4 regions of the Streptomyces sp. NPDC104202 genome follow, and region 3 is predicted to be linked to each of the others. Evidence: riboswitches for the same ligand, from Rfam matches in the RefSeq annotation. Region 3 holds a riboswitch; each other region holds the start of a gene.
What was found. Region 3 has a riboswitch for cobalamin ahead of ACZ60W_RS17065 (cobalamin biosynthesis protein). Riboswitches for the same ligand answer to the same signal wherever they lie in the genome.
Positions count from the first base shown of each region.

Region 1: it holds a riboswitch for cobalamin, as region 3 does, so the genes downstream of both, ACZ60W_RS00845 (acyl-CoA thioesterase) here and ACZ60W_RS17065 (cobalamin biosynthesis protein) in region 3, are expected to answer to the same signal.
Region 2: it holds a riboswitch for cobalamin, as region 3 does, so the genes downstream of both, ACZ60W_RS10785 (ribonucleoside-diphosphate reductase subunit alpha) here and ACZ60W_RS17065 (cobalamin biosynthesis protein) in region 3, are expected to answer to the same signal.
Region 4: it holds a riboswitch for cobalamin, as region 3 does, so the genes downstream of both, cobN (cobaltochelatase subunit CobN) here and ACZ60W_RS17065 (cobalamin biosynthesis protein) in region 3, are expected to answer to the same signal.

Region 1 is NZ_JBVJMN010000001.1:182,357-187,705, reverse strand. Features, by position in the region: gene bla (class A beta-lactamase) at 204-1,121, shown strand; gene ACZ60W_RS00850 (hypothetical protein) at 1,450-1,770, shown strand; partial or broken gene ACZ60W_RS00845 (acyl-CoA thioesterase) at 2,040-2,372, opposite strand; cobalamin riboswitch at 2,502-2,725, opposite strand; gene ACZ60W_RS00840 (LacI family DNA-binding transcriptional regulator) at 2,776-3,768, opposite strand; gene ACZ60W_RS00835 (discoidin domain-containing protein) at 4,110-5,349, shown strand, end outside.
Region 2 is NZ_JBVJMN010000011.1:111,226-116,574, forward strand. Features, by position in the region: gene ACZ60W_RS10765 (GntR family transcriptional regulator) at 1-717, shown strand, start outside; gene ACZ60W_RS10770 (DUF3311 domain-containing protein) at 1,085-1,339, shown strand; gene mctP (monocarboxylate uptake permease MctP) at 1,336-2,961, shown strand; gene ACZ60W_RS10780 (GNAT family N-acetyltransferase) at 3,050-3,550, shown strand; cobalamin riboswitch at 3,600-3,728, shown strand; gene ACZ60W_RS10785 (ribonucleoside-diphosphate reductase subunit alpha) at 3,862-5,349, shown strand, end outside.
Region 3 is NZ_JBVJMN010000023.1:29,935-35,283, forward strand. Features, by position in the region: gene ACZ60W_RS17055 (putative cobaltochelatase) at 1-324, opposite strand, end outside; gene ACZ60W_RS17060 (cobyric acid synthase) at 380-1,888, opposite strand; gene ACZ60W_RS17065 (cobalamin biosynthesis protein) at 1,885-2,859, opposite strand; cobalamin riboswitch at 2,895-3,034, opposite strand; gene ACZ60W_RS17070 (hypothetical protein) at 3,148-3,369, opposite strand; gene ACZ60W_RS17075 (inorganic phosphate transporter) at 3,382-4,650, opposite strand; gene ACZ60W_RS17080 (alpha/beta hydrolase) at 5,038-5,349, shown strand, end outside.
Region 4 is NZ_JBVJMN010000005.1:65,911-71,259, reverse strand. Features, by position in the region: gene ACZ60W_RS05200 (precorrin-2 C(20)-methyltransferase) at 1-569, opposite strand, end outside; gene ACZ60W_RS05195 (precorrin-8X methylmutase) at 566-1,219, opposite strand; gene ACZ60W_RS05190 (cobalamin biosynthesis protein CobG) at 1,216-2,478, opposite strand; cobalamin riboswitch at 2,544-2,695, shown strand; gene cobN (cobaltochelatase subunit CobN) at 2,735-5,349, shown strand, end outside.

The DNA.
Region 1 (5,349 bases), on a different contig from region 3:
GTCTCCGTACCCCTCACTTCACGCGCAGGCCCGGACGTGGATGCGCCCGGCCGACGGATGCGGCAAGCACCACCCACGTGTCCGTCCCTTCGCGGGTGCCACGACCGCACCCGTAGGCGGCTTGAGTGGCCCCGCGTCGAAACCGGCCGGGGGCCGGGGCGCGTGTTTCTCTGTGCAGTGATCACTCAGGAAAGGTACGAACCGTGTCGTTCGCAGGCTCTCACCCGTCCCGCCGCACCGCCCTCGCCCTCGGTGCGGGCGCCTCGCTCGCCGTCGTGTTACCGCTCGCCGGAACAGCCGGCGCCGCCCCGTCCGCGGGTCGCGGCATCACCGGCAGGCTCCGGCGCCTGGAGCGGCAGCACGCCGCGCGGCTCGGCGTCTTCGCCCACGACGTCCGTACCGGGCGCCAGGTGGCGTACCGCGCCGACGAGCGCTTCCCCATGTGTTCGGTCTTCAAGACCCTCGCCGTCGCCGCCGTGCTGCGCGACCTCGACCACGACGGCAGCTTCCTCGACCGCCGCATCCGGTACACGGCGGCCGAGGTCGAGCGCTCCGGCTGGTCGCCCGTCACGGAACTGTCCGGGAACCTGGCCCACGGCATGACCGTGGCCGAACTCTGCGACGCGACCCTGCGCTTCAGCGACAACACCGCGGCCAACCTGCTGCTGCGCGAGCTCGGCGGCCCCACCGCCGTCACCCGCTTCGCCCGCTCGATCGGGGACCGTACGACCCGCCTGGACCGGTGGGAGCCGGAACTGAACTCGGCGGAACCGTGGCGCCACACCGACACCACCACGCCCCACTCCATCGGGCGCACCTACGGCCGCCTCCTGCTGGGGGACGCGCTCCCGAGCGACGACCGGCGGCTGCTCACCGACTGGATGCTCGGCAACACCACCAGCAAGGAGCGCTTCCGCAAGGGCCTCCCCGCCGACTGGCTGCTGGCCGACAAGACCGGCGGCGGCCGCTACGGCGGCAACAACGACGCCGGTGTCACCTGGCCGCCCCACGGCGGCCCGATCGTGCTCACCGTGATGACCACCCGATTCACCGAGGACGCGGCCCCCGTCGACGCCCTGGTCGCCGACGCGGCCACCCTGGTGGCTGCCGAACTCGGCTGATCGATAGGGCGGTTCACCCTCCCCACGGATGCGCCCCCTTCGGTCCCGTCGTCGGAGATCCGGCCGGCCCGAAGGGGGCGGCTGCCGCTGCCGTGCGCGGCCCGCCCGACCCCGGGTGGCTGCTGCCGGGCGCCCGGAAGACCCGACGGCCAGGGCCGGTACGCGGATCGGCCAAGACCTCCTGCTGTGCTTGAGTGTGAGACGGCGGTGCGGGAGCAGGTTGCGAACGGGTGAGGTGTCGGTGGTGCAGGTCGTGTTCGTATGCCGGTCGTGCGCGGCTCCCTTGTCGCGGCCGCTGGTGGAGCGGGCCTGGAGGCCGCTGCCGCGGGTGAAGGGTAGGGAGCACTACACCTACGGCCCGTCGACCGTCCCCGTCGGCGCGTTCTCCGCCGACCCGGAGCCGTACGCCCCGGCCGGTTCCGCTCCCACCTGGGTGATCAATCCGCTGGACGGCGTGCTGCTGCGGCCGCACACGGACACCTCCCGGCTGTACGGATGCTGCCGTCGGGACGGGCTCGACGGGCCGAACCTGGTGTGCGGCCGGTGCGGGAGCGAGGTCGGCGTCGAGATCTCCGACTGCTGGACCGAGTACGACGTCCGGCTGCTGAGCACGGCGGTGACGCGGGGTCCGGACGGCAGGCCCTCCTGAGGCACGCGGTCCGGCACGTACGCTGAGCTCACGGACGCCCCGTCCTCACCGCTCGCGCCCTCGTGGACGATCGACACCCGGCCGGTGGAGCTGTTCGTGCAGACGGAGACGGAGACGGACACCCGATACCGAGGGTGTCCACCCAGGGGCGGACGGGCTGGTGTGATCACGGCCCCCAGCCGGTCGCCGGTGTCGGACGCCGTCGCGGGACCCGGCCGGGACCGGTCGCCCGTTCCTCAGGAGGAGCCGGGCAGGGACGCCGCGAGGGCGGGCACGGGCCGCGGATCGCCGTCGGCGTCGACGGCGACGAAGGTGAGGAACGCGGTGGCGACCTCGGTCGCGGGGCCGGAGTGGTTCCAGCGCTCGGCGGTGACCCGTACGCCGACGGTCATGGAGGTCCGGCCGGCGCGTTCGAGGCCGGCGTCGACGCTGAGCAGGTCGCCCGCCCGGACCGGGGCGAGGAACGTCATGCGGTCGACGGAGACGGTCACGGCCGGACCGTCGGCGTGGCGTCCGGCGGCCGCCGCGGCGGCGTCGTCGATGAGCTTCATCATCACGCCCCCGTGGATCGTGCCGTACAGGTTGGTGTCGTGCTCGCTCATGATGTGGGCGAGGACGACCCGGGAGTCGTCCGGCGTCTTGAGCGGGCGGGCAGGGCTGGTGACGGTGGGATCGGCCACGTCAACTCTCCTTCGCGAGTCGCGGCAGGGCTGGTCCGCACGCCAGGGGTGTCGGCGGGCGGGCAGCGGGCAGGTCTTCGGACTCGCGGGCACGTCCTCCTCGTGGAGGGCTCCTACTGGCCGTCGCTTCCCAGGTCCGGTACGTCGGACCCAGTGCTGTGTGACGGCGGTCGTTCCCGCTCACCGCTGCGGGGCAGTCCCGGATTCCCACCGGGTTCCCTCTTGCGACGCATCCCGCCTGGCGGACGGGGCGAACCAGCTGCGCGTCCCACCCTACGTCGCCCCGGCCCGGCCTCCGCTCGGCGGCGCCGGACCGGACCTGCTGTCAGGTCGACTCGCGGACCACCAGCTCGTTCGGGATGACGACCGGCTCGCGGGGGCCGCCCTCGATGAGTCCGAGAAGGAGGTGGACCGTGGCGATGGCCTGGTCGGCCATCGGGCTGCGGACGGAGGTGAGCGCCGGGGTGGTGTACGAGGCCGCCTCGATGTCGTCGAAGCCGACGACGGCCACGTCCTCGGGAACGCGGCGCCCCGCCTGGTGCAGGGTCCGCAGCGCCCCGATGGCCATGAGGTCGTTGCTCGCGAACACGGCGTCCAGCGCGGGGTCGTCGTCCAGGAGCTGCCGCATCGCCTGGGCTCCCGACGCCCGGGTGAAGTCGCCGAGCGCGACGATCGACCGGCGGCCGGTGTCCCGGAGGGCCTCGCGGTAGCCTTCGAGGCGTTCGCGTGCCTCGAACAGGTCCAGGGGTCCGGTGACGGCGGCGATCCTGCGGCGGCCGCGCTCCAGCAGATGGCGGACCGCGAGCGAGGCGCCCCCGACGTTGTCGAGGCCGGCGTAGGGCACCTGGGGCGCCGACGTGCGGTTGAACGAGGCGATCGGCAGGCCGGTCCTGGCCAGGGCCGCCGGCAGCGGGTCCGTCCCGTGCAGGGCGACGAGCATGACGCCGTCCACGTGCCGGCCGGCCACGTACTCCTCCACCCTGGCGCGGCTGCGGTCGGACTCCGCGAGCATGAGGACGACCTGCTTGCCCGCCGCTTCCAGTTCCCGGCTGACGGCGCGCACCACGGTGGAGAACAGGGGATCGTCGGAGACCACGCCCTGGGGCGGATCGGAGACGACCACGGCCACGGCGTCCGTGCGGCGGGTGACGAGGTTGCGGGCGGCCGCGTTGGGGACGTAACCGAGTTCCCGCACAGCCCGCATCACGACCTCACGGATCTGCGGGGCGACCGTCGTCTCGCCGTTGACGACGCGGGAGACGCTCGACTTGGACACGCCCGCACGCGCGGCGACCACTTCCAGCGTGGGTCGTTTCATCCCGGTCCGTTCGATCGACGACACGCGAACCGCTCGGGGAGCGTTCTCCGGCGAGAATGACGCCCCGGCGCCGCCGCTGTCAACGGCCCCGCGCGCCACGGAGACCTGCGGGCTTCCGCCGCTCACCCGCCTCCGTCCCGTTCCCCCTCTCATCCGGCAGGGACTGCTCGCCTCGTGCCTGGTGAAGCGTGAGAAACCGTTCCCCAAAAGGTCGTTGACGCGTCGATGGCGTTTCCGGCACGTGAACCAAAGCCTTGACAGCCGATACGGACCGGCCCATTCTCACCCCTCAGGGAGCGCTCCCTCGCCCGACCCCCACTTGAGGAGCCGCCGTGCGCCCGCTGCTTCGCCGCCTCGGATTACTCGTCGCCGTCGCGGCCACCCTGCTCACCGTCACCACCGCCCCCGCCACACCCGCCCCGCCCACGACCCCCGCGGCTTCCGCCCTCGCGGCCGAAGTCCCGCTGTCACAGGGCAAGTCCGTGACTGCCTCCGGCACCGAGGGCGCGTTCGCCGCCCGGAACGCCGTCGACGGAGACACCGCGACGCGCTGGTCCAGCGGCTTCACCGACGTGCAGTGGCTCCAGGTCGACCTCGGAGCCCCCGCGACGATCAGCCAGGTCACCCTCGACTGGGAGGCCGCGTACGCGAAGTCCTTCCAGGTCCAGGTGTCGAACGACGCCGTCACCTGGACGACGATCCACACGACGACGCAGGGTGCCGGGGGCAGCCAGAACCTGGCCGTCTCGGGCTCCGGGCGCTTCGTCCGCCTGTACGCCACCCAGCGCGGAACCGCCTATGGGTACTCCCTGTGGGAGTTCCAGGTCCACGGCTCCTCCGCCTCCGCCGCCTGCGGCACCGCGGACGCCGCACGGGGACGGCCCGCCACCGCCTCCAGCGCCGAAGGGGCGTTCGGCGCCCCGAACGTCGTCGACGGGGACCCCGGTACCCGTTGGTCCAGCGCGTTCAGCGACCTCCAGTGGCTCCAGATCGACCTGGGTGCCACGAAGCAGCTCTGTGGCGTGACCCTCGACTGGGAGGCCGCGTACGCGAAGTCCTTCCAGGTCCAGGTGTCGAACGACGCCGCCACCTGGACGACGATCCACACCACGACGCAGGGTGGCGGGGGCAGCGAGAACCTGGCCGTCTCGGGCTCCGGACGCTTCGTCCGCCTGTACGCCACCCAGCGCGGAACCGCCTACGGCTACTCGCTCTGGACCTTCGCCGTCCGCACCACCACCAGCGACGGCGGCAACGGCGACGTGCTGCTCTCCTACGGACGACCCGGCGCGGCCTCCACCTCGCAGAGCGACCAGAACTGCTGGGAATGCACGCCCGCCCGCGCCTTCGACCGCGACCCGGCCTCCCGCTGGGCCACCAGCTCCACCAACGGCTGGACGGACCCTGCCTGGATCTCCGTGGACCTCGGAGCCCCCGCGCAGATCAACAAGATCGTGCTGCAGTGGGACCCGGCCTACGCCAAGTCCTTCCAGATCCAGGTCTCGTCGAACGGCACCGACTGGACGCCGATCTACTCGACCACGAACGGAACGGGGCTCAAGCAGACCCTCCAGGTCTCCG
Region 2 (5,349 bases), on a different contig from region 3:
CGCACCGCGCGCGTGCCCAAGTACTACCGGCTGAAGCGCCACCTGCTCGACATGACGGAGACCCTCCCGCCCGGCACGCCGGTGCCGCCGGAGCGCACCCTGGCCGCCGAGTTCGACACCTCGCGGACCACCGTGCGCCAGGCCCTCCAGGAGCTGGTGGTCGAGGGGCGTCTGGAGCGCATCCAGGGCAAGGGCACCTTCGTGGCCAAGCCGAAGGTCTCCCAGGCCCTGCAACTCACCTCGTACACCGAGGACATGCGGGCCCAGGGACTCGAACCGACCTCCCAGCTCCTCGACATCGGCTACGTCACCGCGGACGACACCCTCGCCGGCCTCCTCGACATCTCCACCGGCGGCCGCGTCCTGCGCATCGAGCGGCTGCGCCTGGCGAGCGGCGAGCCGATGGCCATCGAGACCACCCACCTCTCGGCCAAGCGCTTCCCCGCGCTGCGCCGATCGCTGGTGAAGTACACCTCTCTCTACACGGCCCTCGCCGAGGTGTACGACGTGCACCTCGCCGAGGCCGAGGAGACCATCGAGACCTCCCTGGCCACGCCGCGCGAGGCCGGACTGCTCGGGACCGACGTCGGCCTGCCGATGCTGATGCTCTCCCGTCACTCCCTGGACGGCCAGGGCGAGCCGGTGGAGTGGGTGCGCTCCGTGTACCGCGGCGACCGGTACAAGTTCGTCGCGCGGCTCAAGCGCCCGAACGGCTGATTCCCCCCGGTGCCCGGCCCGCCGCTCCCGCCTCCCGGGACGGCGGCCGGACCGAGCCCCGCACCGGCCGCCACCCCTCGCCGGAGCGGGCGTCGCACCCCGTCGTCACCGCCCGTCGGCACTCCGCTGACCAGGCCGGACGGACCCACACCCCACCATCATTGGTCTAGACCCTGACGCCCTCCGCCGCCGCGGCGGAACGCGGCGCGAAAGGCGGCGCGCGAGGCCGCGGGCGGACCGGGGCGGCCGGTGGCGAGGAAGTTCCCGAAGAATCGACTCCGTTATGCGGACAGGGGTTCCCTGCGGCGAACGCGTCCCCTAGATTTCCCCAGCATTACCGAGGTGATCAGCGAGGGGACGATCCGCCATGCCAGAAGCGACACAAGGGAAACAACCGGTCGTCACCCCCTTGAGGGTGGTGATCGCGCTCTGCCTCTTCGCCCCGTTCGTGGCGATGCTCTGGGTGAGTTCCTACGCGAAGACCGAACCGCTCTTCGCCGGAATCCCGTTCTTCTACTGGTACCAGATGCTCTGGGTGCTGATCTCCACCGCGCTCACCATGGTCGCGTACAAGCTGTGGCAGCGGGACCAGCGTGCCCGCAAGGGAGGTGACGCGCGATGAAGGACGGCGTGAACGGCGTGGCGCTCGGCGTCTTCGTCTTCTTCTTCGTGGCCGTCACGGTCATGGGCTTCCTGGCCGCGCGCTGGCGCAGGGCCGCCGACGAGCAGAGCCTCGACGAATGGGGCCTGGGCGGCCGGTCGTTCGGCACCTGGGTGACCTGGTTCCTGCTGGGCGGCGACCTCTACACCGCGTACACCTTCGTCGCCGTCCCGGCGGCCATCTACGCGGCGGGCGCGGCCGGCTTCTTCGCCGTCCCGTACACGATCCTGGTGTACCCGCTGATCTTCACGTTCCTGCCCCGCCTGTGGTCGGTCTCGCACAAGCACGGCTACGTGACCACCTCCGACTTCGTCCGGGGCCGCTTCGGCTCCAAGGGGCTGTCGCTGGCGGTCGCGGTCACCGGCATCCTCGCCACCATGCCGTACATCGCGCTCCAGCTCGTCGGCATCCAGGCCGTCCTCGACGTGATGGGCGTCGGCGGCGGCGAGAACACCCACTGGTTCGTCAAGGACCTGCCGCTGCTGATCGCCTTCGGCGTCCTCGCGGCGTACACGTACTCCTCGGGCCTGCGCGCCCCGGCGCTCATCGCCTTCGTCAAGGACACGCTGATCTACATCGTCATCGCGGTGGCGATCATCTACATCCCGATCAAGCTCGGCGGCTTCGACGAGATCTTCGCCAAGGCCGGCGAGGCGTACGCGCAGACCAACCCGGCGACCGGGAAGCCGCGCGGCACGCTCGTCCCCGGCGAGGCCGGCCAGTGGACGTACGCCACGCTCGCCCTCGGCTCGGCGCTCGCGCTCTTCATGTACCCGCACTCCATCACGGCGACGCTGTCGTCCCGGAGCCGCGAGGTCATCCGCCGCAACACCACGATCCTGCCGCTGTACTCCCTGATGCTGGGACTGCTCGCGCTGCTCGGCTTCATGGCGATCGCCGCCGGGATCCAGGTCAAGAACGGCCAGCTCGCCATTCCGCAGCTCTTCGAGACCATGTTCCCGGACTGGTTCGCGGGCGTCGCGTTCGCCGCCATCGGCATCGGCGCGCTCGTCCCGGCCGCGATCATGTCGATCGCCGCGGCCAACCTCTTCACCCGCAACATCTACAAGGACTTCATCAAGAAGGACGCCACCCCCGCCCAGGAGACCAAGGTCTCCAAGCTGGTCTCCCTCCTGGTGAAGGTCGGCGCCCTGGCCTTCGTCCTCACCATGGACAAGACCGTCGCCATCAACTTCCAGCTCCTCGGCGGCATCTGGATCCTGCAGACCTTCCCCGCCCTCGTCGGCGGCCTGTTCACCCGCTGGTTCCACCGCTGGGCCCTCCTCGCCGGCTGGGCCGTCGGCATGGTCTACGGCACGGTCGCCGCCTACGGCGTCGCGAGCCCGACCCAGAAGCACTTCGGCGGCTCCTCCGCCGAGATCCCCGGCATCGGCGAGATCGGCTACATCGGCCTCACCGCCTTCGTGCTCAACGTCGTCGTCACCGTCTTCCTCACCTTCGTCCTCAAGGCCGTCAAGGCCCCCGAGGGCGTCGACGAGACCTCCCCGTCGGACTACACGGCCGACGCCGGCGACCCGGGCGTGGAGACGGAGCTTCCGAAGGTCGGCTCCGGGACGCACTGACCCGGCGCACGTCCGCACGCCGAGGGGCCCGGGATCTCCGCCAGGAGGACCCGGGCCCCTCGCGTCGCCCACGAGGGAGACTGGCTCCATGGACTTCACGATCAGGGCGGTACGGCCCGACGAGCACGAGGAGCTCGGCGAGCTCACCGCGGGCACCTATCTCGACGACGGACTGCTGAAGTACGGGGCCGAGGACTCCTATCTGCACGTGCTGCGGGACACCGCGCGGCGGGCGCGCGAGAGCGAGGTGCTCGTCGCCGAGGACGGCGACGGGCGGATCCTGGGCGGGGTGACCTTCGTCCGGGGCGCCACCCCCTGGGCCGACATCGCGGTCGAGGGCGAGGCCGAGTTCCGGATGCTGGTGGTCGCTCCGGCGGCCCGCGGCCGGGGCGTCGGAGAGGCCCTCGTGCGGGCCTGTGTCGAGCGGGCGCGGGTCCTCCCGGGCTGTGCGCGCCTCGTGCTCTCCACGGACGCCTCGATGACCTCCGCGCACCGGATCTACGAGCGTCTGGGCTTCGTCCGCACCCCGGAGAGGGACTGGGAGCCGATTCCCGATCACTCTCTGCGCACCTACGCCCTGGAGTGCTGAGGCGGGGCGGCGACACAACATGTGGGGGGTGCCAAGAGCGGCGCCCCCCACATGTATGCTCATCCTCGCTGTCGACGCAGGGGAATCCGGCGCGAATCCGGAACTGTCCCGCAACGGTGTGCTTCGTGCGGTTTCGTACGGAGTGAGTCCGAGGACCTGCCGGCGGCGCGCCCGGTCCTTCCGTTCCGGGTGCCACTGACTTCCGGGCCTCGCGGAGTGGGCCGGTGGACACGGCGCGTCCGACGATCCCGGACGTCCCCCTTGCCCGCCGTCCCCGTCGCGGCCCCGGCCGAGCGAGGGAGAGCCCCCACGTGACCATCGCGCCCGCCGATCCGGCTTCGGCCGAGGCTTCCGCGGTCGAGAGCGACGGCCCCGGGACCGTACTGCTGCGGACCCTGACCGACCTCACCGCCGATCTCCCCGACACCGACCCCGGCAAGGTCGCCGCCGCCGCGCTCCGCGGCCGCAGCGCCACGTCGGACGAGGCGGAGCTGCGCGAGCTGGCCACCGAGGCGGCCGCGGGCCTGATCGCCGAGGACCCGGCGTACTCCCGGCTCGCCGCCCGGCTCCTGACGATCACCATCGCCGACGAGGCCGCCGGCCAGGGCTCGGTCACCTTCTCCTCCTCCGTCGCCGTCGGCCACCGCGAGGGCCTGATCGCCGACCGCACCGCGGAGTTCGTCACGCGGCACGCCGAGCGGCTCGACGCGACCGTCGACACGGCCGGCGACGACCGCTTCGGCTACTTCGGTCTGCGCACCCTCTACTCGCGCTACCTGCTGCGCCACCCGATCACCCGTCAGGTGATCGAGACCCCGCAGCACTTCATGCTGCGCGTCGCCTGCGGCCTCGCCGAGGACGACAGCGTCCGCGCGCTCGACGAGGTCGCCGCGCTGTACGGGCTGATGAGCCGCCTGGACTACCTGCCGTCCTCCCCCACGCTCTTCAACTCCGGCACCCGCCACCCGCAGATGTCCTCCTGCTACCTGCTGGACTCCCCGCAGGACGAGCTGGACTCCATCTACGACCGCTACCACCAGGTCGCGCGGCTGTCGAAGCACGCCGGCGGCATCGGGCTCTCCTACTCCCGCATCCGCGCCCGCGGTTCGCTGATCCGCGGCACCAACGGCCACTCCAACGGCATCGTCCCGTTCCTGAAGACCCTCGACGCCTCCGTCGCCGCGGTCAACCAGGGCGGCCGGCGCAAGGGCGCAGCCGCCGTCTACCTGGAGACCTGGCACGCGGACATCGAGGAGTTCCTGGAGCTCCGCGACAACACGGGCGAGGACCAGCGCCGCACGCACAACCTGAACCTGGCGCACTGGATCCCCGACGAGTTCATGCGCCGGGTCAACGCCGACGCCGCGTGGTCGCTGTTCTCCCCGGCCGACGTCCCCGAGCTGGTCGACCTGTGGGGCGACGACTTCGACGCCGCCTACCGCGCCGCCGAGGCGAAGGGCCTGGCCCGCAAGACGATGCCGGCCCGCGACCTGTACGGCCGGATGATGCGGACCCTGGCCCAGACCGGCAACGGCTGGATGACCTTCAAGGACGCGTCGAACCGGACCGCCAACCAGACGGCCGAGCCGGGCACGGTCGTCCACTCCTCGAACCTCTGCACCGAGATCATCGAGGTCACCGACGACGGCGAGACGGCCGTCTGCAACCTCGGCTCGGTCAACCTGGGGTCCTTCGTGACCGGCGGGGACATCGACTGGGAGCGGCTGGACTCGACCGTCCGCACCGCCGTCACCTTCCTCGACCGGGTCGTCGACATCAACTTCTACCCGACCGAGCAG
Region 3 (5,349 bases):
GAGCGCGCCGACGAGCCGGTCCTCCGAGGCGCCGACGGGCAGCTCGACCATCCGGGCCGGCCGCGCCCCGGACTCCAGGACCTCGTGCGGCCCGTCCGGGCAGCCGGGGTCGGGCGCGCCCGGGTCGCAGCTGAACCGGCAGCCGGTGACCACCGGGACCTCCGGCAGCAGGGCGGCGAGCGCGCGGACGGCGGTGGACTTCGCGGTGCCCTTCTCGCCCCGCACGAGGACTCCGCCGACGGCCGGGCTGACGGCGTTCAACAACAGCGCGAGCCGCAGGTCGTCCATGCCGACGACGGCGGTGAACGGATAGCGGGTGCTCATCGGGTGGTCCTCTCCTCGGGTTCGGTCGGCTCGTGCCCCGCGGGGCGGACCCGCGTCACGGCGCACCCGGCGGGACGAACGGCAGTCCCGCCGGCGCGCCCCGCTCGATCAGCCGCAGCAGCGCGTCGGTGTCCGCGTGTTCCTCGATCAGGTCGCCGAGCCGGTCCAGCTGCTCCTCGCGCAGGGTGCCGAAGGACGTGTCGGGCGCCGGGACGAACCGCCGTCCCGAGGCCGCCGCGACCTCCCGCAGGAACGCCCTGCGGAAGCCGTCGCTCTCCAGGGAGCCGTGCCAGTGAGTGCCCCACACGGCGCCGACCCGGCAGCCGTCGAGGAACGGCTCCCCGCCCTCCACGGTCGCGACGCCGTGGTGGATCTCGTAGCCCTCGACGCGTTCGCCGAGGGCCTCGCCGACCGGCCGGGCGAGGGTCTTCTCGCGGGCGAACCGGACGCGCACGGGCAGCAGGCCGAGGCCCTCGACGGCTCCGGCCCGGGACTCCACCTCGTCGTCGATGTGGGCGCCGAGGACCTGGAAGCCGCCGCAGATGCCGAGCACCGGCCGCCCCCCGGCCGCGCGCCGGGCCAGCTCGTCGGCGAGCCCGCGCTCCCGGAGCCAGGCCAGGGCCTTGACCGTCCCGCGGGTGCCGGGGACGACGACCAGGTCGGCGTCGACCAGTTCCTCCGGCCGGTCCACGAACCGGACGACGACGCCCGGCTCGGCGGCCAGCGCGTCGACGTCGGTGAAGTTCGACATCAGCGGCACGGCGCAGACGGCGACCCGCAGCACGTCGGCGCCGACGGGCGGCGCGACGACGGACTCGCGGACGGTGCCGCGCAGCGAGACCCGCAGGCCGTCCTCCTCGTCGATGCCGAGCCCGTGCGCGTACGGCAGGACGCCGAAGGTCGGCCGGCCGGTCAGGCCGTGGAGCATGTCGAGGCCGGGTTCGAGCAGGGTGACGTCGCCCCGGAACTTGTTCACCAGGTAGCCGGCGACGAGGGACTGGTCCTCGGGGCCGAGCAGCGCCGTCGTGCCGAAGAACTGGGCGAAGACCCCGCCCCGGTCGATGTCGCCGACCACCACGACGGGCAGCCGCGCGGCCCGCGCGATGCCCATGTTCACGATGTCCGTGCGCCGCAGGTTGATCTCGGCCGGACTGCCCGCCCCCTCGCAGATCACGGCGTCGTACATGCCCCGGAGTTCCTCCAGGCACGCCAGGACGGGCTCGAGGAGTTCCTTCTGCCGTCCCCCGTGGTAGCCGCGGGCGCTCAGTTCGCCGACGGGCCTGCCCATCAGGACGACCTGGCTGGAGCGGTCGCTGCCGGGCTTGAGCAGCACCGGGTTCATCAGCGCGGTCGGCTCCACGCGGGCGGCCTGGGCCTGCATGGCCTGGGCCCGCCCGATCTCGGCGCCCTCGCGGGTGACGAAGGAGTTGAGGGACATGTTCTGTCCCTTGAACGGCGCCACCTTCAGGCCCCGGCGGACCAGCCAGCGGCAGATTCCGGCCGTCACCACGCTCTTGCCGGCGTCGGACGTGGTCCCGGCGACGAGCAGTCCGCCACCCCTCATGCGTTCCTCCGCTTCAGCGCGCTCACGATCAGCCGGCCGCCCACGCAGGCGGCCAGGGTCAGTCCGGTGACCCGGCGGGACAGCCGGACCGCCCGCTCGATGTCGGCGACCTCGACCGGCCGCCCCTCCCCGTTGAGCACGGGCCGGTGCTCGACCCGCCCCCCGTAGGCGAGGGTTCCGCCGAGCCGTACGCCGAGGGCGCCCGCGAAGGCGGACTCGACCGGGCCCGCGTTGGGGCTGGGGTGCCGTGCCGCGTCCGCGCGCCAGGCCCGTGCGGCCCCGCGCGGATCGCCGCCCGCGACGGTGGCGAGGGCGGCGGTCAGCCGCGCGCCGGGCCAGCCGGCCACGTCGTCGAGCCGCGCCGAGGCCCAGCCGAACCGGCGGTGGCGGGGGGACTTGTGGCCGACCATCGCGTCGAGGGTGTTGACGGCCCGGAAGCCCACCAGCCCCGGCACGCCCGCGACGGCGCCCCAGAAGAGGGCGCCGACCACGGCGTCGGAGGTGTTCTCGGCGACGGACTCCACGACCGCGCGGGCCATCGCGGGCCCGTCCAGGGCCTGTGGGTCGCGGCCGCAGAGGTGGGGCAGCCGCTCCCGGGCCACCTCCAGGTCCCCGGCCTCCAGCGCCCCGCCGATCGCGCGGGCCTCGCGGCCCAGGGTCGTCCCGCCGACCACGGCCCACACGGCGGCGGCGGTCAGGGCGACGGAGGCGGCCCGGCTGTCCCGGACCGCGCGGGCGGCCAGGGCTCCGGCCGCGGCGGTGGCGCCGGCGCAGACGGCGGTGTGCAGCGCGCCCCAGCCCCGGTGGTCGTGGTGGAGGCGCTCCTCGACGGCGGCGGCCGCCCGTCCGAAGGCGGCGACGGGATGCCCGCGACGGGGGTCGCCGACCAGCCGGTCGACGGCGAGGCCGAGGGTCGCTCCGTACGCGAAGACACGGGTGGCTCTGGAAACGCTGCGGCTGCGGCCGGGCATGGCGCAATGTCCTCACTCAGGGTCCGCGCCCTGGATCGACGTGACCGGCGGCGAGAGTTCCTGACTCCCGGACCCTGGGGATCCGGTCACAGTGGCGGGACCGCGCCGGATTCGCACCGGACTTCCTCTGCTGCCGCCGTAATGGCCTCGGCAGTCCACCACGGCCCGAGAACAGCCGTCAACTCACCCTTGACCTGCGTCGCGTCACTGTGCGGAGCACCACAAACACGACGGCCGGGCGGCCCGCACCCGAAGGTGCGGACCGCCCGGCCGAGGTACCGGGGACCGTCAGACGACGATCAGGTAGATGCCGTACGCCACGGCCGCCAGGCACAGGGCGAAGCAGGCATAGGCGCCGGTGCGGGCCAGGGCGGCGGAACCGCCCTGGGCGGCGGCCTGCTCCTGCTTGGAGAGGCCGATGACGCCGAGGGTGAAGAGGCCCACCAGGGCGACGGTCGCCACGAGGCTGACTCCGAAGACGGAGCCGAGGGCTGCCCAGTCGATCTTCATGTCGTTGGTTCCTTACACCGCGGCCGCGGGGGCGGGGGGAGCGGCCGGGTCCGTGGGAGCCGGCGCGGGGATGGTGGTCTTGAGGTCCTCGTCCGCGACGGCGGCGACGGAACCGGCCGGCGGCGGGGTGACGGCGGCGATCGCCGTGGTCACCACGCCCGCGGGCTCGGGGGCGTCGAGGTCGTCGGCGGTGACGTTGTGCTGGTCGACCGGCTTGCGGCGGGAGAGCGCCCAGATGACGGCCGAGCCGGCCACCAGCAGGACCGCGACGGCGGCGATGCCCCAGGTGCCCTGCTTGGTAAGGAACTCGGCGCCGGCGCCCACCAGGCCCGCGGCGGGCAGGGTCAGGCCCCAGGCGACGAACATCCGGGTCGCGGTCGACCAGCGGACGACGCCGCCCTTGCGGCCGAGGCCGGCGCCCATCACGGCACCCGAGCAGGACTGGGTGGTCGAGAGGGAGAAGCCGAGGTGCGAGGAGGCCAGGATGACCGTGGCGGCGCTGGTCTGGGCGGCGAAGCCCTGCTGCGGCTTGAGGTCGGTGAGGCCCTTGCCCATGGTGCGGATGATGCGCCAGCCGCCGAGGTAGGTGCCGAGCGCGATGGCGACACCGGCGGAGACGACGACCCACAGCGGGGGGTTCGAGCCGGGGCTGACGACGCCCTGCGTGACCAGGGCGAGGGTGATGATGCCCATCGTCTTCTGGGCGTCGTTGGTGCCGTGGGCGAGGGAGACGAGACCGGCGGAGGCGATCTGGCCGACGCGGTAGCCCTTGGCGGTGTGCTTCTCGTCGGTCCTGGCGCCGATCTTGAACGTCAGCCGGGTGGCCAGCATCGCGGCGAGGCCGGCGACGATCGGCGCGGCGACGGCCGGGATCAGGACCTTGGTGACGATGGTCGGGGCGTTCACGGCGGACCAGCCGGCCGACATGACCGCGGCGCCGATGAGACCGCCGAAGAGCGCGTGGGAGGAGCTGGACGGCAGGCCCAGGAGCCAGGTCAGCAGGTTCCACAGGATGGCGCCCACGAGCGCCGCGAAGATCACTTCTGTACGAATGCCCTCTTCGTTGATGATCCCGCCGGAGATCGTCTTGGCGACCTCCACCGACAGGAACGCTCCGACGAGGTTCAGCACGGCGGACATGGCCACCGCCGTCTTGGGCTTGAGAGCACCGGTCGAGATGGTCGTGGCCATCGCGTTGGCGGTGTCGTGGAAACCGTTCGTGAAATCGAACACGAGAGCTGTCACGACCACAATGGCGAGCAGCAGCGTGATGTGTTCCATTTACCCAGGCAATCGTTTGACGTCAGTGGCTCGACGAACGTAGGCAACCTGGGTGAACGGAAGATGAACTGGGGCGGGCGGCGTGGTGTCCCTATCCGGTGTCAAGAGATTCCGCTTCGTGCCCGGCGGGGGTGGCTGTCCACGATGCGGTCACCCCGCGACCCGGGGTAATCCGGGCGTTCCCGGGGCACGTGCGACCTGCCCCGGTTCCTCCGGTGCCGCCCCGTTCCGCTCCCCGGACGGAACCATCCGACCGGGGGACCCCGCCGAGGAGACCCATGTCACTCCCCGGGGTGAGCCTCCGGCGGACCCCGCGCGCCCGCCCCCCGACCCCCGCCCGGGTCCGTCCGGTGGCACTCCGCCCGCACCCTGCCGACACTGGAGAGCGTGCGCCCGGCTACAGCGACGGCAGTGGCCGTCACCACCCTGATCGGTGTCGGCGCGGCCGCGGTGGCGGCCGGCCGGTACGCCAGCGACGTCGCCCTCAAGGTGCCGTCCGGACGTCCCCTCCCCGGGGACCCACGTCTGACCGTGCACGCCACGGGCCCGGACCGGATCACCCTCACCCGCAGCCTCGCCTCGCTGCGCCCCGGCACGTACGGCATCGAGGCCCCCGGCCTGCACGCCGTCGTCGGCCCCGTCCTCGACCGCGTCCCGCACACCGCCGACACCGTCGTCCGGCGCCTGGAACGCGTCGAG
Region 4 (5,349 bases), on a different contig from region 3:
GGGAAGGTGCGGCCGAGCTTCATCACGACCGCCGAGTCGGTGCCCGCGAGACGGGCCGTCAGCTCGTCCTCCGGCAGGGTGCCGGGGATGATCGTGAGGACCTCCTCCGCCTCGCACAGCGGCTCCCCGAGCCGGGCGGCGGCGGCGCTGACCGAGGTGACGCCGGGGATGACGGTGGTGTCGTAGCGGTCGGCGAGCCGCTTGTGCATGTGCTGGTACGAGCCGTAGAACAGCGGGTCGCCCTCGGCGAGGACGGCGACGGTGCGGCCGGCGTCGAGGTGGGCGGCGAGGCGGGCCGCGGCCTCCTCGTAGAAGTCGTTCAGGGCGCCCCGGTAGCCCCCCGGGTGGTCGGTGGTCTCCACCGTGAGCGGGTACATCAGCCGCTCCTCGATCTGGTCCTCGCGGAGGTGCTCCGCGGCGATCGAGCGGGCGATGGAGCGGCCGTGGCGGGCCGAGTGGTAGGCGACGACGTCGGCGGCGGCGATGGCCTTCACCGCGGCGACGGTCATGAGGTCCGGGTCGCCGGGGCCGAGGCCGACGCCGTACAGCTTTCCGGTCACGGTGGTCATGCCTGGATCTCCGCTTCGTGGGCGATCGCGTTGATCGCGGCGGCCGTCATGGCGCTGCCGCCGCGCCGGCCGCGGACGACGAGGTAGTCGAGGCCGAGGTCCTGGTCGGCGAGCGCGTCCTTGGACTCGGCGGCGCCGATGAACCCGACGGGTATGCCGAGGACGGCGGCGGGCCTCGGCGCGCCCTTCGCGACCATCTCCAGGAGGTGGAAGAGGGCGGTGGGGGCGTTGCCGATGGCGACGACGGAGCCTTCGAGGCGGTCCCGCCACAGTTCGAGGGCGGCGGCCGAGCGCGTGGTGCCGAGCTCGGCGGCGAGCGCGGGCACGGCCGGGTCGGAGAGCGCGCAGATCACCTCGTTGTCGGCGGGCAGCCGCTTGCGGGTGACGCCGCTGGCGACCATCTGGGCGTCGCACAGGATCGGCGCGCCGGCCCGGAGGGCCTCGCGGGCCCGGGAGACGACCTGCGGCGAGTAGGCGATATCGCGTACGAGGTCGGTCATGCCGCAGGCGTGGATCATCCGGACCGCCACCTGGGCGACGTCGGCGGGCAGGCCCGCCAGATCCGCCTCGGCGCGGATCGTGGCAAAGGACCGGCGGTAGATCTCCGCCCCGTCCTTCTCGTAGTCGAACATCCTGGTGCTCTCGCTCATCTCGTCGGGTTCGTGCGGGCGGTGGCGACCGCTTCGGTCAGGGAGGTGCGGGGGGTGGGGAGGCCGTCCACCAGATAGGCGTCCTCGCCGGTGGCGAGGACCTCGACCCAGTCGCCGTGCGGGTGCCCGCAGCGGCGCGCGCACCCCGAGAAGTGCACGGGCAGCGGCCCCGGCGGCGCGGCGAGCGCGTCCGCCCGGACGTCGGCGAGGGACTTGGCGCAGCCGGGCCGGCCGGTGCAGGCGGTGACGCCCGCCCCGGGTGCCCCGGGCCGGGTGACGAGTCCGTGCCGCTCCAGCTCCCGCAGCCTCTCTTCGGCGGTCGGGGGCGTCGGGCCGGCCGGGTGCTCCGGGTCGACGACGACCACTCCGCGCCAGGGGGTGAGGCGGAGTTCGGCGGCCGGCGCCAGGGCCCGCAGCTGGGCGGCGGTCAGCCGGCCGAGCGGCGCGAGGACGTGCAGGCCGCCGGGGAGCGCCCCGGGGGCGGGCGGCGGGGAGACGGTGAGCGGCGGCGGTACGGGGACGGGCTCCGCCCCGACCCCGGCGCGGGCCAGGGCCCCGGCCCACCGCGGTACGTGGGTGTCGGGCAGTTCCCGCGGCCGCCAGGCCCCGGTGCCGGCCGCCTCGGCGGCGTCGAGGAAGGCGAGGGCGGCGGCGAGGGCGGCGCGGACGGCGTCGGCGGCGTCGATCCGGAAGGCCGCGGGGCCGAGCCGCAGCAGGGCGGTCCCGGCGGGCTCTGCGACCAAGCTCACATCGCCGCCGAGTCCGGCCACCTCGCCGCGGCCGTCGTCGAGGACGAACAGGAACCGTCCCGAAAGGGACGCGGCCCGGGGCTCGGCGCAGAGGCCGGCGTCCAGCCCGCGGGCCCACAACTGCACGTCGGCGCGGCCGAGTCCGCCGAGTCCGGCGGTGGGCGAGGCGATGACGTTGCGGACGCGTTCGTGGGTCGGGGAGGGCAGCAGGTCGGCCGCGGCGAGCAGCTCCGCGAGCCGGGCCCCGCACCCCTCCGGAAGGCCGCGCAGCTCCGCGTTGCCGCGCGAGGTGACGCTGATCCGCCCGTCGCCGAGGGTCTCCGCCGCGTCGGCCAGCACATGTGCCTGACGTGACGTCAGGCGGCCTGCGGGGAGCCGGAGTCGGGCCAGCCGGCCGTCGTCGGCCGCGTGCAGGCGCAGCGCCCCGGGGCAGGCGTCGCCACGGTCCCGTATGCGAGGTTCGCCCGGTTCGGGCGGCGGGGGTGGGGTGGGCGGCATGGCGGCGAGCATACCCACGGGAAACCGGCCGACCACCGGGTGTGATCCTGCCGACCCTTCGGCCCCCCGACGGCACGATCTACTATGCAGACGGCATGGGGTCCCAGGACCCCGGGGAGGAAGCCCGGTGAGAATCCGGCGCGGTCCCGCCACTGTGAGCCCGTACCGGTCGTGCCTCGGCACCACCCGGGACGGGTGAGTCAGGAACTCCCGCCATCCACACGACCACCCGGGGCGCGGACAACCCCGAGGAAGGCCTGCGCACGCCATGCTTCTGCTGCTGTCGCACTCCGACACCGACCTGCTCAGCGCCCGCGCGGCGAACGCCGGATCCGCCGGCGGCCCGGTCGAGTACCGCTTCGCCAACCCCTCCCGCCTTCCCCTCGCCGACCTGGCCGGCCTCCTCGACGAGGCCGAACTCGTCGTCGTCCGCCTCCTCGGCGGCCTCCGCTCCTGGCAGGAGGGGCTCGACGCGATCCGGGCCACCGGAAAGCCGCTCGTCGTCCTCAGCGGCGAACAGGCCCCCGACGCCCAGCTGATGGAGGCGTCCACCGTCCCCGTCGGCGTCGCCACCGAGGCGCACGCCTACCTGGCGCACGGCGGCCCCGCCAACCTGGAGCAGCTGGCCCGCTTCCTCTCCGACACGGTCCTCCTCACCGGCCACGGCTTCGAGGCCCCGGCCGCCGCCCCCACCTGGGGCGCGCTGGACCGCACCCCGCGCCGCACCGACGGCCCGACCGTCGCCGTGCTCTACTACCGCGCCCACCACATGAGCGGCAACACCGCCTTCGTCGGCGCCCTCTGCGAGGCGATCGAGGACGCCGGCGCCCGCGCCCTGCCGCTCTACGTCGCCTCCCTGCGCGCCCCCGAGGCCGCACTCGTCGACACCCTGCGCACCGCCGACGCCATCGTCACCACCGTCCTCGCCGCCGGCGGCACCAAGCCCGCCGAAGCCCAGGCCGGCGGCGACGAGGAGGCCTGGGACGCGGGCGCGCTCGCCGCGCTCGACGTGCCGATCCTCCAGGCGCTCTGCCTGACCGGCTCGCGGTCCGCGTGGGAGGAGAACGACGAGGGCCTCTCCCCGCTGGACGCCGCCAGCCAGGTCGCGGTGCCCGAGTTCGACGGCCGGCTCATCACCGTCCCGTTCTCCTTCAAGGAGATCGACGAGGACGGCCTGCCCGCGTACGTCGCCGACGCCGAACGCGCGGCCCGCGTCGCGGGGATCGCCGTCCGGCACGCCCGGCTGCGCCACATCCCCAACGCCGAGAAGAAGCTGGCGCTCGTCCTCTCCGCGTACCCCACCAAGCACTCCCGCATCGGCAACGCGGTCGGCCTCGACACCCCCGCCTCCGCCGTCGCCCTGCTCCGCCGGCTGCGCGAGGAGGGCTACGACTTCGGACCGGAGGAGGACCTCCCCGGCGTGGTCTCCGGCGACGGCGACGAGCTGATCTACGCCCTCATCGAGGCCGGCGGCCACGACCGCGACTGGCTCACCGACGAACAGCTCGCCAAGAACCCGGTGCGCATCCCCGCCGCCGACTACAAGCGCTGGTACGCGACCCTGCCCGAGGAGCTGCGCACCCACGTCGAGGAGCACTGGGGCCCCGCGCCCGGCGAGATGTTCCTCGACCGCTCCCGCAACCCGGAGGGCGACATCGTCCTCGCCGCCCTGCGCCGCGGGAACCTGCTGGTCCTCATCCAGCCGCCGCGCGGCTTCGGCGAGAACCCGATCGCGATCTACCACGACCCCGACCTCCCGCCCTCCCACCACTACCTGGCCGCCTACCGCTGGATCGCCGCCCGCGCCGAGGACGGCGGCTTCGGCGCCGACGCCATGGTCCACCTCGGCAAGCACGGCAACCTGGAGTGGCTGCCCGGCAAGAACGCCGGCCTGTCCGCCGCCTGCGGCCCCGACGCGGCCCTCGGCGACCTGCCGCTCGTCTACCCCTTCCTCGTCAACGACCCCGGCGAGGGCACCCAGGCCAAGCGCCGCGTCCACGCCACGCTCGTCGACCACCTGGTGCCGCCGATGGCCCGCGCCGACTCGTACGGCGACATCGCGCGGCTGGAGCAGCTGCTCGACGAGTACGCGCAGATCTCCTCCATGGACCCGGCGAAGCTGCCCGCGATCCGCGCCCAGATCTGGACGCTGATCCAGGCCGCCAAGCTCGACCACGACCTCGGCCTCCAGGAGCGCCCCGAGGACGACGGCTTCGACGACTTCCTGCTGCACGTCGACGGCTGGCTGTGCGAGGTCAAGGACGCCCAGATCCGCGACGGCCTGCACGTCCTCGGCGGCGCCCCGGCCGGCGAGGCCCGGGTCAACCTGGTCCTCTCCATCCTGCGCGCCCGCCAGATCTGGGGCGGCACCCAGGCGCTGCCCGGCCTACGCGAGGCCCTCGGCCTGGACGAGTCGGCCGCCACCCGCACCACCGCCGACGAGGCGGAGGCCGCGGCCCGCGCGCTGGTCGAGGCGATGGAGGCGGCCGACTGGTCGGCGGACGCCGTCGGGACGGTCGCCGCCGCCCACGGCCCGGAGGTCCGGTCCGTCCTGCGCTTCGCCTGCGAGCAGGTCGTGCCGCGCCTCGCCGCCACCACCGACGAACTGGCGCACGCCGTACACGCCCTGAACGGCGGCTTCGTCCCCGCCGGGCCGTCCGGCTCCCCGCTGCGCGGTCTGGTCAACGTCCTGCCGACCGGCCGGAACTTCTACTCGGTCGACCCCAAGGCCGTGCCGTCCCGGCTCGCCTGGGAGACCGGCCAGGCGCTCGCCGACTCGCTCCTGGAGCGCTACCGCACCGACAACGGCACCTGGCCGACCTCGGTGGGCCTCTCCCTGTGGGGCACGAGCGCGATGCGGACGGCGGGCGACGACGTCGCCGA